DNA from 2 places in the Streptomyces sp. NPDC091279 genome. Region 2 is predicted to be linked to the other one. Evidence: predicted binding sites of a transcription regulator. Region 2 holds the regulator's gene; the other holds the start of a gene.
The links. The regulator HspR, encoded in region 2, represses chaperone genes until heat shock. The targets are predictions, from matches to a motif close to TTGAGNNNNNNNNNCTCAA.
Positions count from the first base shown of each region.

Region 1: a site for HspR is predicted at 3,354-3,372, ahead of lon (endopeptidase La). Genes of this name have one in related genera too.

Region 1 is NZ_JBIVVA010000005.1:529,407-535,405, reverse strand. Features, by position in the region: gene ACIQOU_RS15700 (ATP-binding protein) at 1-626, opposite strand, end outside; gene ACIQOU_RS15695 (response regulator transcription factor) at 623-1,360, opposite strand; gene ACIQOU_RS15690 (spermidine synthase) at 1,496-2,173, opposite strand; gene ACIQOU_RS15685 (rhomboid-like protein) at 2,434-3,201, shown strand; gene lon (endopeptidase La) at 3,395-5,830, shown strand; gene ACIQOU_RS15675 (hypothetical protein) at 5,901-5,999, opposite strand, start outside.
Region 2 is NZ_JBIVVA010000003.1:388,264-394,262, reverse strand. Features, by position in the region: gene ACIQOU_RS08715 (MraY family glycosyltransferase) at 1-49, shown strand, start outside; gene dnaK (molecular chaperone DnaK) at 144-1,991, shown strand; gene grpE (nucleotide exchange factor GrpE) at 1,988-2,635, shown strand; gene dnaJ (molecular chaperone DnaJ) at 2,672-3,856, shown strand; gene ACIQOU_RS08695 (heat shock protein transcriptional repressor HspR) at 3,861-4,313, shown strand; gene ACIQOU_RS08690 (sugar ABC transporter substrate-binding protein) at 4,797-5,906, shown strand.

The DNA.
Region 1 (5,999 bases), on a different contig from region 2:
GAAAGGTAGGGCCACACCTCGAAACGGCGGCGGCGCAACGGCACGACACCGTTGTCCAGGCGCGACAGGTCGAGGAGGGTCTCCACCAGGCGCCCGAGCCGCTCGGTCTGCTTCAGGGCCGTGCGCATGGTCTCGGGGTCGGCGGGGGAGACGCCGTCCACGATGTTCTCCAGCACCGCGCGCAGCCCGGCGATGGGGGTGCGCAGCTCGTGCGAGACGTTGGCCACCAGCTCCTTGCGCTGCTGGTCCTGCGCCTCCAGCTCGTCCGCCATGACGTTGATCGTCTGGGCCAGGTCGCCCAGCTCGTCCCGGCGGTTCTCACGGACCCGGCGGGTGTAGTCGCCGTGCGAGATGGACCGGGCGACCGCGTTCATGTCGTCCAGCGGCGAGGTGAGTGAATGCGCCACGAACTGCGTGATCAGGAGTGTGGCGATCATCGAGAAGACCGTGATGAAGCGCAGCTCCGTCTTGGTGTGCACCGCGATCATCGACAGACCCGTGGTGATCAGCACCGAGGTGACCACCAACGCGCCCAGCTTGGTCTTGACCGAGAACGGGCGGACGCCGCCCCAGGGTTCGTCCGCCGGGCTCCTGCGCGCGTTCCGTGCTGGCGGCCCGCCGCTCATGGCGTGGGGGTCTCCAGCGCGTAGCCCACACCGTGCACGGTGCGGATGCGCTCGGCGCCGATCTTCCGGCGCAGCGCCTTGATGTGGCTGTCGACCGTGCGGGTGCCGGAGGCGTCCGCCCAGTCCCACACCTCGGCGAGCAGCTGCTCGCGGGAGAGCACCGCGCGCGGGGTGTTCGCCAGGCAGACCAGCAGGTCGAACTCGGTGGGCGTGAGGTGCACGTCCTCCGAGCGCACCCGTACCCGGCGCTGCGCGTGGTCGATCTCCAGTTCGCCCAGGCGCAGGATGCCGGAGCGCGGAGTGGTGGCGGCCAGCGCGGCCCGCTCCACCCGGCGCAGCAGGACATGCACCCGAGCGGCCAGTTCCCGCATGGAGAACGGCTTGGTCATGTAGTCGTCGGCGCCGACGCCGAGGCCCACCAGCATGTCGGTCTCGTCGTCGCGCGCGGTGAGCATCAGCACCGGCACCGGGCGCTGGGCCTGCACGCGGCGGCAGACCTCCAGGCCGTCGAAGCCGGGCAGCATGATGTCGAGGATCAGCAGGTCGGGCTGCCAGGCCTCGGCCGTGTCGACGGCCGAAGGGCCGTCACCCGCGGTCTGCACGACGAAACCTTCGGCGCGCAGGCGGGCCGCGATGGCGTCGACGATGGTCGGGTCGTCCTCGACGACCAGAACTCGGCGTTGCGCGCCCTGCGTCGCCGTCGCGCCGTTGTGCGAGGTGTGTGTCTGCTCCATCGCCCGCCCCTGAAGTTGCTTTCCGGAATCCGTGGGGTGATCCGTTTTATTAGCACATGTCTGCGCATGCTTGCGATTGACGCTTGCATGATCTGCGCCAGGGGAAGCAGCCTACGGGGAGTCACCGTGCCACGGCTATCCAGGTCGGAGGGCGAGATGCACGACGTCGGGTACGCCCCGGGCAACCGGGATCTCTTCGGTACGCACCTGCTGGAACCCGGCATTCCGTAGGGTTTCCTCGAAAACACCAGAGGGCTGGGCCGACCACACGGCCAGTACCCCACCAGGCGTCAACACCCGTGCGCAGTCCGCGAGTCCGGTCGGCGCGTACAACTGCCCGTTGCCCTCGGTGACGGTCCATCCGGGGCCGTTGTCGATGTCCAGGCACAGGGCGTCGTACGTGGCGGAAGTCTCACGCAGGTGAGCGAGCAGATCGCCGTGCAGGATCGTCGTCCGGGGGTCGGCGAGCGCCTCGGCGGTGAGCGGCGCGAGGGGCCCGTCGCGATGCCATGCGACGATGGCCGATTCTCGTTCGACGACGGTGAGGGCGCCGATCCGCGGGTCGGCCGCCGCGTGTGCGAGCGAGAATCCGACACCCAGGCCGCCGATCAGGATCGCGGGGCGCTCGCGCGGGCCGAGGGCGGCGAGTGCCGCGTCGACGAGCAGCCGTTCCGAGCGGCCGTCGGAGGTGTCCATGAGGAAACAGCCGTTGGCGATGATCTGGAGCAGTTCGCCGTGTCTGCGGAGCACGACCTCGCCGTAGGGTCCCTCGCGGCGGTCCAGGACCACGGGCTCAACGAGGCTGGTGATCATCGGTCCATCCTGTCCCAACGCGGGGTTGCGGGCACCTGAATTACCGGTGCCGGGTGGCCTCGAACGGGCGTGCGGCGGCGCTCAGGGAACTTTCATCGTCGTCTGCGACCGCGCAAGGGCGGCCCACAGCCCGCTGACAGACGCCGGACGCAAACTGACGGCCAAAGGTTGCTGGGGAAGGCGTCAGGAGTGACGCCGGTCATGGACAGTGACCGTCGGGCCCCCGAAGGCTGGGGGCGCAACGGAAGGGAGCGCCCGCCGTGGAACCCGTCACGGCCGTGCAGGCCGATGTGAAGCCCTCGGGCCCGCCGCTCCTCGACGGCATGCCCCGCCAGCGCGTCCGCCTCGCCCCCGCCCCCGCCCCAGCGCCCCGCGCACTCCCGCGCCCCACGGCGGCCCCCGCGCGCCGCCTGCCGCGCCTCTGGCAGCTGCTGCCGACGCCCACCGGGACGCCGTTCACCTTCGGGTACACGCTCGTCCTGATCGCCACCTCGGTGTTCACCACCTACGCCTCGCCGGCCCTGGTCGCCACGTTGCACCAGGCGACCAGCACCGATGTCGCGCATCTGATACGGACGCCGGTGTTCGTGCTGCTGGCCAGCGCGCTGTGGATCGCGGGCGGGTACACCTCGCTGTACGTGATCGGGTTCGTGCTCGCGCTGACCGCCCTGGAGCGGCGGATCGGCGGGGCGAGAACCGTCGTCGTCTTCCTGCTCGGGCATGTGCTGGCGACCCTCGCGACCGAGGGGACGGTCGGGATCGCGGTGCTGGTCGGGCATCTGCCGGAGAGTTCCCTGCACCGCATGGACTACGGGATCAGTTTCGGCGTCGCCGCGTGTGTGGGTGCGCTCTGTGGGCTGCTGCGGCCGTGGCTGGCCCTGCCGATCCTCGGCTACTACACGTGGGTGCTGGTCGAGGCCCTCATCGCCTTCTCCGACCCGATGACGAACTGGGGCCACCTGATCGCCCTCACCATCGGCGTCGCCACCTGGCCGTGGGTACGCCGGTGGAGCGCGGCGCGCCGGTAGGTGACCGTCACCGGTAGGGAAGCGTGGAATACCTGGTCAGCGGGGTTGTTGTAGCGACCAGGTCCCTCTTGGCCCCCTCGTGTGCTCCCCCTCGGTTCAGGTGATCGCTCACGGCGAACATCAGGTCGGGAACATTCGGCGGCTCCCAAGCATTGAGTCGGCATAGCTCAACTTGACTGCCGAAGGGGAGATCATGGCTTCTGAGTCCAAGGCATACGAATCGTTGACCCTGCCGGTCCTGCCGCTCGACGACGAGGTCGTGCTGCCCGGGATGGTGGTGCCGCTGGATCTGAACGACACCGACGTCCGCGCCGCCGTCGAGGCCGCCCAGGCCGCCGCCCGCGCCGAACCGGGCAAGCCGAGGGTGCTCCTGGTGCCGAGGATCGACGGCACCTACGCGAGCACCGGTGTGCTCGGCACCGTCGAGCAGGTCGGACGGCTCGCCGACGGTGACCCCGGCGCCCTGATCCGGGGCCGCGACCGGGTGCGGATCGGCGCCGGAACCACCGGCCCCGGCGCCGCCCTGTGGGTCGAGGGCACCCGCGTCGACGAGACCGTGCCGGAGCCGCTGCCCGGCCATGCCGCCGAGCTGATGACCGCGTACAAGGCCCTCGCCACCGCCTGGCTGCGCAAGCGCGGCGCCTGGCAGGTCGTGGACCGCGTGCAGGCCATCGACGACGTGTCCCAGCTCGCGGACAACTCCGGGTACTCGCCCTACCTGACCACCGACCAGAAGATCGAGCTGCTGGAGACCGCCGACCCGGTGGCCCGGCTCAAGCTCGCCACCCAGCATCTGCGCGACCACCTCGCCGAGCAGGACGTCGCCGAGACCATCGCCAAGGACGTCCAGGAGGGCGTCGACAAGCAGCAGCGGGAGTTCCTGCTGCGGCGCCAGCTCGAAGCCGTCCGCAAGGAACTGCGCGAGCTGAACGGCGACGGCTCCCCGGACTCCGTCGAGGAGTCCGACGACTACCGGGCCCGCGTGGAAGCCGCAGACCTGCCCGAGCGTGTCCGCGAGGCCGCCCTCAAGGAGGTCGACAAGCTGGAGCGGTCCTCCGACCAGTCGCCCGAGGGCTCCTGGATTCGCACCTGGCTCGACACGGTGCTCGAACTGCCGTGGAACGACAGGACCGAGGACGCCTACGACATCCAGGGCGCCCGTGCCGTGCTCGACGCCGAGCACGCGGGGCTCGACGACGTCAAGGAGCGGATCACCGAGTACCTCGCCGTGCGCAAGCGGCGTGGTGAGCGGGGGCTCGGCGTGGTCGGCGGGCGGCGCGGCGGCGCCGTGCTGGCGCTGGTCGGGCCGCCCGGTGTGGGCAAGACCTCGCTCGGGGAATCGGTCGCGCACGCCATGGGGCGGAAGTTCGTGCGGGTCGCGCTCGGGGGCGTGCGGGACGAGGCGGAGATCCGCGGTCACCGGCGCACCTATGTGGGCGCGCTGCCCGGCCGGATCGTCCGCGCGATCAAGGAGGCCGGGTCGATGAACCCGGTGGTGCTGCTCGACGAGATCGACAAGGTGGGCTCCGACTTCCGGGGCGACCCGGCCGCCGCCCTCCTCGAAGTCCTCGACCCGGCGCAGAACCACACCTTCCGCGACCACTACCTGGAGGTCGAACTCGACCTGTCCGACGTGGTGTTCCTCGCCACCGCCAACGTCCTCGAAGCCATCCCGGAAGCCCTCCTGGACCGGATGGAGCTGGTCCGCCTCGACGGGTACACCGAGGACGAGAAGGTCGTCATCGCCCGCGATCACCTGCTCCCGCGCCAGCTGGAGCGGGCGGGTCTGGTGCCGGACGAGGTGACCATCGAGGAGAGCGCGCTGCGCAAGCTCGCCGGGGAGTACACCCGGGAGGCGGGCGTGCGCACCCTGGAGCGGGCCATCGCCCGGCTGCTGCGCAAGGTCGCGGCCCAGCACGAACTGGGCGAACGGCAGCTGCCGTTCACCGTCTCGGACGGCGAGCTGCGGGCGCTGATCGGACGGCCGCACCATGTGCCGGAGTCCGCGCAGGACCCGGCGGAGCGCCGCACCTCGGTGCCCGGCGTCGCCACCGGCCTCGCGGTCACCGGCGCGGGCGGTGACGTGCTCTACGTGGAGGCGTCGCTCGCCGACCCGGAGACCGGCGCGGCGGGGCTCACCCTGACCGGCCAACTGGGCGACGTGATGAAGGAGTCGGCGCAGATCGCGCTGAGCTTCCTGCGCTCGCGCGGCGCCGAACTGGAGCTGCCGGTCGGCGACTTGAAGGACCGGGGCGTGCACATCCACTTCCCGGCGGGCGCGGTCCCCAAGGACGGCCCGAGCGCCGGTGTCACCATGACGACGGCGTTGGCGTCGCTGCTGAGCGGACGGCTGGTCCGCACGGACGTGGCGATGACCGGCGAGGTCTCGCTGACCGGGCGGGTGCTGCCGATCGGCGGCGTCAAGCAGAAGTTGCTGGCCGCGCACCGGGCCGGGGTCACCACGGTGATCATCCCCAAGCGCAACGAGGCCGACCTCGACGACGTCCCGGCCGAGATCCTGGACCGGCTCGACGTCCACACGGTCAGCGACGTCCGCCAGGTCCTGGACCTCGCCCTGTCCCCGGCGACGAACGGCGCGGTGGGAGTGGGAGTCTCGGCGGCGGCGTGAGCGGGGTGACGGGGGCGGGGTGGGCCCGGTGCCTGCTGGTGCCGGACCCACCGCCGCGCGCGTCCTCTGTTTACGGGTGGTAGATCTCCGCCAGGGCGGTGATCCGGTGCTGCGCGTCGACGTGGGCGTAGAAGTACGGGCTGTTGGCGAGCCGGTGGGTCACCAGCCA
Region 2 (5,999 bases):
GGCCGCGTCGCCGCAGGTCACAGGGCAGTTGCGTGTAAGGAACGGATAAGAGTTGAGCGGGGTTGACTCACCTCTGTTGACCGAGCGACGGACGTCGTGCACACTTGAGTCCGTTCCACTCAAGTCAGCTGGAGGAATTCACCATGGCACGTGCGGTCGGCATCGACCTGGGCACGACTAACTCCGTCGTCAGCGTTCTCGAAGGCGGCGAGCCCACCGTCATCACCAACGCCGAGGGCGCCAGGACCACGCCGTCCGTCGTCGCCTTCGCCAAGAACGGCGAGGTGCTCGTCGGCGAGGTCGCCAAGCGCCAGGCGGTCACGAACGTGGACCGGACCATCCGTTCCGTGAAGCGCCACATGGGCACGGACTGGAAGATCGAGCTGGACGGGAAGCACTTCAACCCGCAGCAGATGAGCGCGTTCATCCTTCAGAAGCTGAAGCGCGACGCGGAGGCGTACCTCGGCGAGAAGGTGGCCGACGCGGTCATCACCGTCCCGGCGTACTTCAACGACTCCGAGCGCCAGGCGACCAAGGAAGCCGGTGAGATCGCCGGCCTCAACGTCCTGCGCATCGTCAACGAACCGACGGCGGCGGCGCTCGCCTACGGCCTCGACAAGGACGACCAGACGATCCTCGTCTTCGACCTCGGTGGCGGCACCTTCGACGTGTCCCTCCTGGAGATCGGCGACGGCGTCGTCGAGGTGAAGGCCACCAACGGCGACAACCACCTCGGTGGTGACGACTGGGACCAGCGCGTCGTCGACTACCTGGTGCAGCAGTTCAAGGCCGGCCACGGTGTGGACCTCGCCAAGGACAAGATGGCGCTCCAGCGTCTGCGCGAGGCCGCCGAGAAGGCGAAGATCGAGCTGTCCTCGTCCACCGAGACCTCGATCAACCTCCCCTACATCACCGCCTCCGCCGAGGGCCCCCTGCACCTCGACGAGAAGCTCAGCCGCGCCCAGTTCCAGCAGCTGACCGCGGACCTCCTGGAGCGCTGCAAGACGCCGTTCCACAACGTCATCAAGGACGCGGGCATCGCGCTCAGCGAGATCGACCACGTCGTTCTCGTCGGTGGCTCCACCCGTATGCCGGCCGTCGCCGAGCTGGTCAAGGAACTGACCGGCGGCCGCGAGGCCAACAAGGGCGTCAACCCGGACGAGGTCGTCGCCATCGGCGCCTCGCTCCAGGCCGGTGTCCTCAAGGGCGAGGTCAAGGACGTCCTGCTCCTCGACGTCACCCCGCTGTCCCTCGGTATCGAGACCAAGGGCGGCATCATGACCAAGCTGATCGAGCGCAACACGACGATCCCGACGAAGCGTTCGGAGATCTTCACGACGGCCGAGGACAACCAGCCGTCGGTGCAGATCCAGGTCTACCAGGGCGAGCGCGAGATCGCGGCGTACAACAAGAAGCTCGGGATGTTCGAGCTGACCGGTCTGCCCCCGGCGCCGCGCGGCGTCCCGCAGATCGAGGTGTCCTTCGACATCGACGCCAACGGCATCATGCACGTGACCGCGAAGGACCTCGGCACGGGCAAGGAGCAGAAGATGACCGTCACCGGCGGCTCCTCGCTGCCGAAGGACGAGGTCGACCGGATGCGCCAGGAGGCCGAGCAGTACGCGGACGAGGACCACCGTCGCCGCGAGGCCGCCGAGACCCGCAACCAGGGCGAGCAGCTCGTCTACCAGACGGAGAAGTTCCTCAAGGACAACGAGGACAAGGTCCCCGGCGAGATCAAGACCGAGGTCGAGGCCTCGATCGTCGAGCTGAAGGACGCTCTCAAGGGCGAGGACACCGCTGAGATCCGTACGGCCACCGAGAAGGTGTCCGCGGTCTCGCAGAAGCTCGGCCAGGCCATGTACGCGGACGCCCAGGCGGCCCAGGGCGCGGCCGGTGCGGCCGGCGGCGCCGAGCAGCCCAAGGCCGACGACGACGTCGTGGACGCCGAGATCGTCGACGACGAGAAGCCCAAGGGTGGTGCCGCGTGACGGAGGAGACCCCGGGTTTCGAGGAGAAGCCTGACGTCCCCTCCGGCGCCACCCCTGACGACGCCGAGCCGGCCGCCGCCCCCACGGAGGGGGCGGCCCCGGCCGGGGACGCGAACGCTGAGCTGACCGGTATGACGGCCCAGCTGGACCAGGTACGCACGGCGCTCGGTGAGCGCACGGCGGACCTCCAGCGCCTCCAGGCCGAGTACCAGAACTACCGCCGCCGGGTCGAGCGGGACCGTGTCACGGTCAAGGAGATCGCCGTCGCGAGCCTCCTGACCGAGCTGCTTCCGGTTCTGGACGACATCGGCCGCGCCCGGGAACACGGCGAGCTGGTCGGCGGGTTCAAGTCCGTCGCCGAGTCGCTGGAGACCGTCGCGGCGAAGCTGGGACTCCAGCAGTTCGGCAAGGAGGGCGAGCCCTTCGACCCGACGATCCACGAGGCGCTGATGCACAGCTACGCGCCGGACGTCACCGAGACGACCTGCGTGGCGATCCTCCAGCCGGGGTATCGCCACGGCGAGCGCACCATCCGCCCCGCGCGGGTGGCGGTCGCCGAACCCCAGCCGGGGGCGCAGGCGGGCAAGGCCGAGGACGGTTCCGAGGCCGGGGACGACAAGGACGACAGCCCTGAGAAGGGCTGACGTCGACATCGAGCGGAAGAAGGAGGGGCGTCGAGGATGAGCACCAAGGACTTCATCGAGAAGGACTACTACAAGGTCCTCGGCGTCCCCAAGGACGCCACCGAGGCGGAGATCAAGAAGGCGTACCGGAAGCTCGCCCGCGAGTTCCACCCGGACGCCAACAAGGGAAACGCCCGGGCCGAGGAGCGCTTCAAGGAGATCTCCGAGGCGAACGACATCCTCGGCGACCCCAAGAAGCGCAAGGAGTACGACGAGGCCCGCACCCTCTTCGGCAACGGCGGCTACCGCGCGGGTCCCGGCGGCGCGAACGGCGGCAACTTCAACTTCGACCTGGGTGACCTCTTCGGAGGCGGCCCCCAGGGCGGCAGTGCGGGGGCCGGCGGTTTCGGCGGCGGGCTCGGGGACGTCTTCGGCGGCCTGTTCGGCGGCCGGGGCGGCACGGGTCAGCGCACCCAGCCCCGGCGCGGTCAGGACATCGAGTCCGAGGTCACCCTCAGCTTCACCGAGGCGATCGAGGGCGCGACGGTCCCGCTGCGGATGTCCTCCCAGGCGGCCTGCAAGGCCTGTTCGGGCACCGGCGACAAGAACGGCAACCCGCGGGTCTGCCCGACGTGTGTCGGCACCGGACAGGTGGCGCGCGGCTCGGGCGGCGGGTTCTCGCTCACCGACCCGTGCCCGGACTGCAAGGGCCGTGGCCTGATCGCCGAGGAACCCTGCGAGGTCTGCAAGGGCAGCGGCCGGGCCAAGTCCTCGCGCACCATGCAGGTCCGCATCCCGGCCGGGGTCTCCGACGGGCAGCGCATCCGGCTGCGCGGCAAGGGCGCGCCGGGTGAACGGGGCGGTCCCGGCGGCGACCTGTACGTCACCGTGCACGTCGGCGCGCACCCGGTGTTCGGCCGCAGGGACGACCACCTCACGGTGACCGTCCCGGTGACGTTCGCGGAAGCGGCGCTCGGCGGCGAGGTCAGGGTGCCCACCCTGGGCGGGCCGCCGGTGACGCTGAAGCTGCCGCCGGGCACGCCCAACGGCCGCACCATGCGGGCCCGTGGCAAGGGCGCGGTCCGCAAGGACGGCACCCGGGGCGACCTCCTGGTCACCGTCGAGGTGAGTGTTCCGACCGGCCTGACGGGGAAGGCTCGTGACGCGCTGGAGGCGTATCGCGAGGCGACCGAGGGTGAGGACCCGCGGGCCGAGCTGTTCCAGGCCGCGAAGGGAGCTTGATGAGATGGACGGGCGTCGACGCAATCCGTACGAACTGACGGAGGAGACACCGGTCTACGTCATCTCGGTGGCGGCCCAGCTCTCCGGACTGCATCCGCAGACCTTGCGTCAGTACGACCGTCTGGGCCTGGTGTCTCCCGACCGGACGCCGGGGCGTGGGCGGCGGTACTCCGCCCGGGACATCGAACTGCTGCGGCAGGTGCAGCAGTTGTCGCAGGACGACGGGGTGAATCTCGCCGGGATCAAGCGGATCATCGAGCTGGAGAATCAGGTCATAGCTCTTCAGCAGCGGGTTGCTGAGCTTGAGTCGACGGTGGATGGGGCGGCTGCGGCGATGCGGCAGCGGGAAGCGGCGGTGCACGCGTCGTACCGGCGGGACCTTGTCCCGTACCAGGAGGTTCATCAGTCCAGCGCGCTGGTGGTGTGGCGGCCCAAGCGGCAACAGTCCTCCGACTGAGGGTTGTTCGGCTCGGGCCGTTGCGCCTGCGGCGGGCTGGGTTGTTCGTCGGGTGCGGCGCCGTCGTGGCTTGTCGCGCTCGCGCGGCGGAGCCGCATATTGAATACAGCCCCGCGCCCCTTTAGGGCGTTGCTGGGCCGTCGGCTGCATGCTGGCGTTGGGTCCGGAGGTTCTTTTGAGCCTTCGGGCCCTTTTGTGTTGTTCGGGGGGGTTTCTTGGGTGGCTGGGATTGGTTGTTTTCTGGGTGAGGGGGTTGGCGTTGGTTTTGGTGATCTTGGCCGTTTGATGGGGCGTTGTTGTGTGGGGAAGAAGTAAGGGACTTTGGGAGGGGGTTACTTGGGGGCTTCATAAGTTCGCTGTGGGTGGTGTTGTGGACTCGTTAAGTCAGTTTGCTTGACGGGTGGGGCGGGGGCGCGTTGTCTTTTCAGACATCTGGGTCGCAGAGTCGCGACCGCGTCGAAGGCACCAGAAGTGAGCTCCCGCATGCGTCGTACCGTCATGGCCGTGGCCGCGTCCACGCTGACCCTCTCGCTGTCCGCCTGCGGGGCGCTCAACGTGTCGGGGAGCAGCGCCAGTTCGGCGAGCCCGAGCAAGGGGAACGACGTCACGGTCGGGCTGCTGCTGCCGGAGAAGGCCAACACCCGTTACGAGCAGTTCGACTACCCCATCATCAAGAAGAAGGTCGCCTCGCTCACCGACGGCCAGGGCCGGGTCGACTACGCCAACGCCGACCAGGACGCGGACCGGCAGGCGAGCCAGATGCAGCGGATGATCGACGACAAGGTCGACATCATCCTGCTGGACGCCGTCGACGCGCAGGCGATCGCCGCCCAGGTCACCAAGGCCAAGGCGGCCGGTATCCCGGTCATCGCCTACGACCGGCTCGCCGAGGGCCCCATCGACGCGTACGTCTCCTTCGACAACGAACTCGTCGGCGAGGTGCAGGGCCGTTCCCTCCTCGACGCGCTGGGCCAGGGCTCGCACACCTCCGCCAAGATCGTCATGATGAACGGCTCGCCGACCGACCCCAACGCCAAGCAGTTCAAGGCCGGTGCGCTGTCCGAGCTGTCCGGCAAGGTGACCATCGCCCGCTCCTACGACACCGCGGACTGGAAGCCGGGCAACGCCGAGGCCAACATGACGACCGCGATCGAGGCCCTCGGCAAGGACGGCATCGCCGGTGTCTACTCCGCCAACGACGGCATGGCCGGAGGCATCGTCAAGGCCCTGGAGAAGGCCGGCGTCACCGAACTCCCGCCGATCACCGGGCAGGACGCGGAACTGCCCGCCGTCCGCCGGATCGTCACCGGCGAGCAGTACATGAGCGTCTACAAGTCCTACCCGCAGGAGGCCGAGGCCGCCGCGCAGATGGCCGTCGCCAAGGTGCAGGGGCACGACATCCAGTTCGACGCCCTCACCCAGGACAGCGTCGACAGCCCCACCGCCAAGGACATCCCGGCCCAGCTGCTCACCGTCACCGCGCTGACGAAGAAGAACATCAAGTCCACGGTCGTCGCCGACGGCATCTACACGGTGTCCCAGATCTGCTCCGGCGCCTACAAGACGGACTGCGCGGCCATCGGTCTCGACTGACCCCGGGCAACGGCGAGTTCACGCCACGTCGGGCCACCTCCCGGGAGCCCTCGGCCGCCCGGCGCCGGATGCCGTCGTCGCCGTTCACGCCGT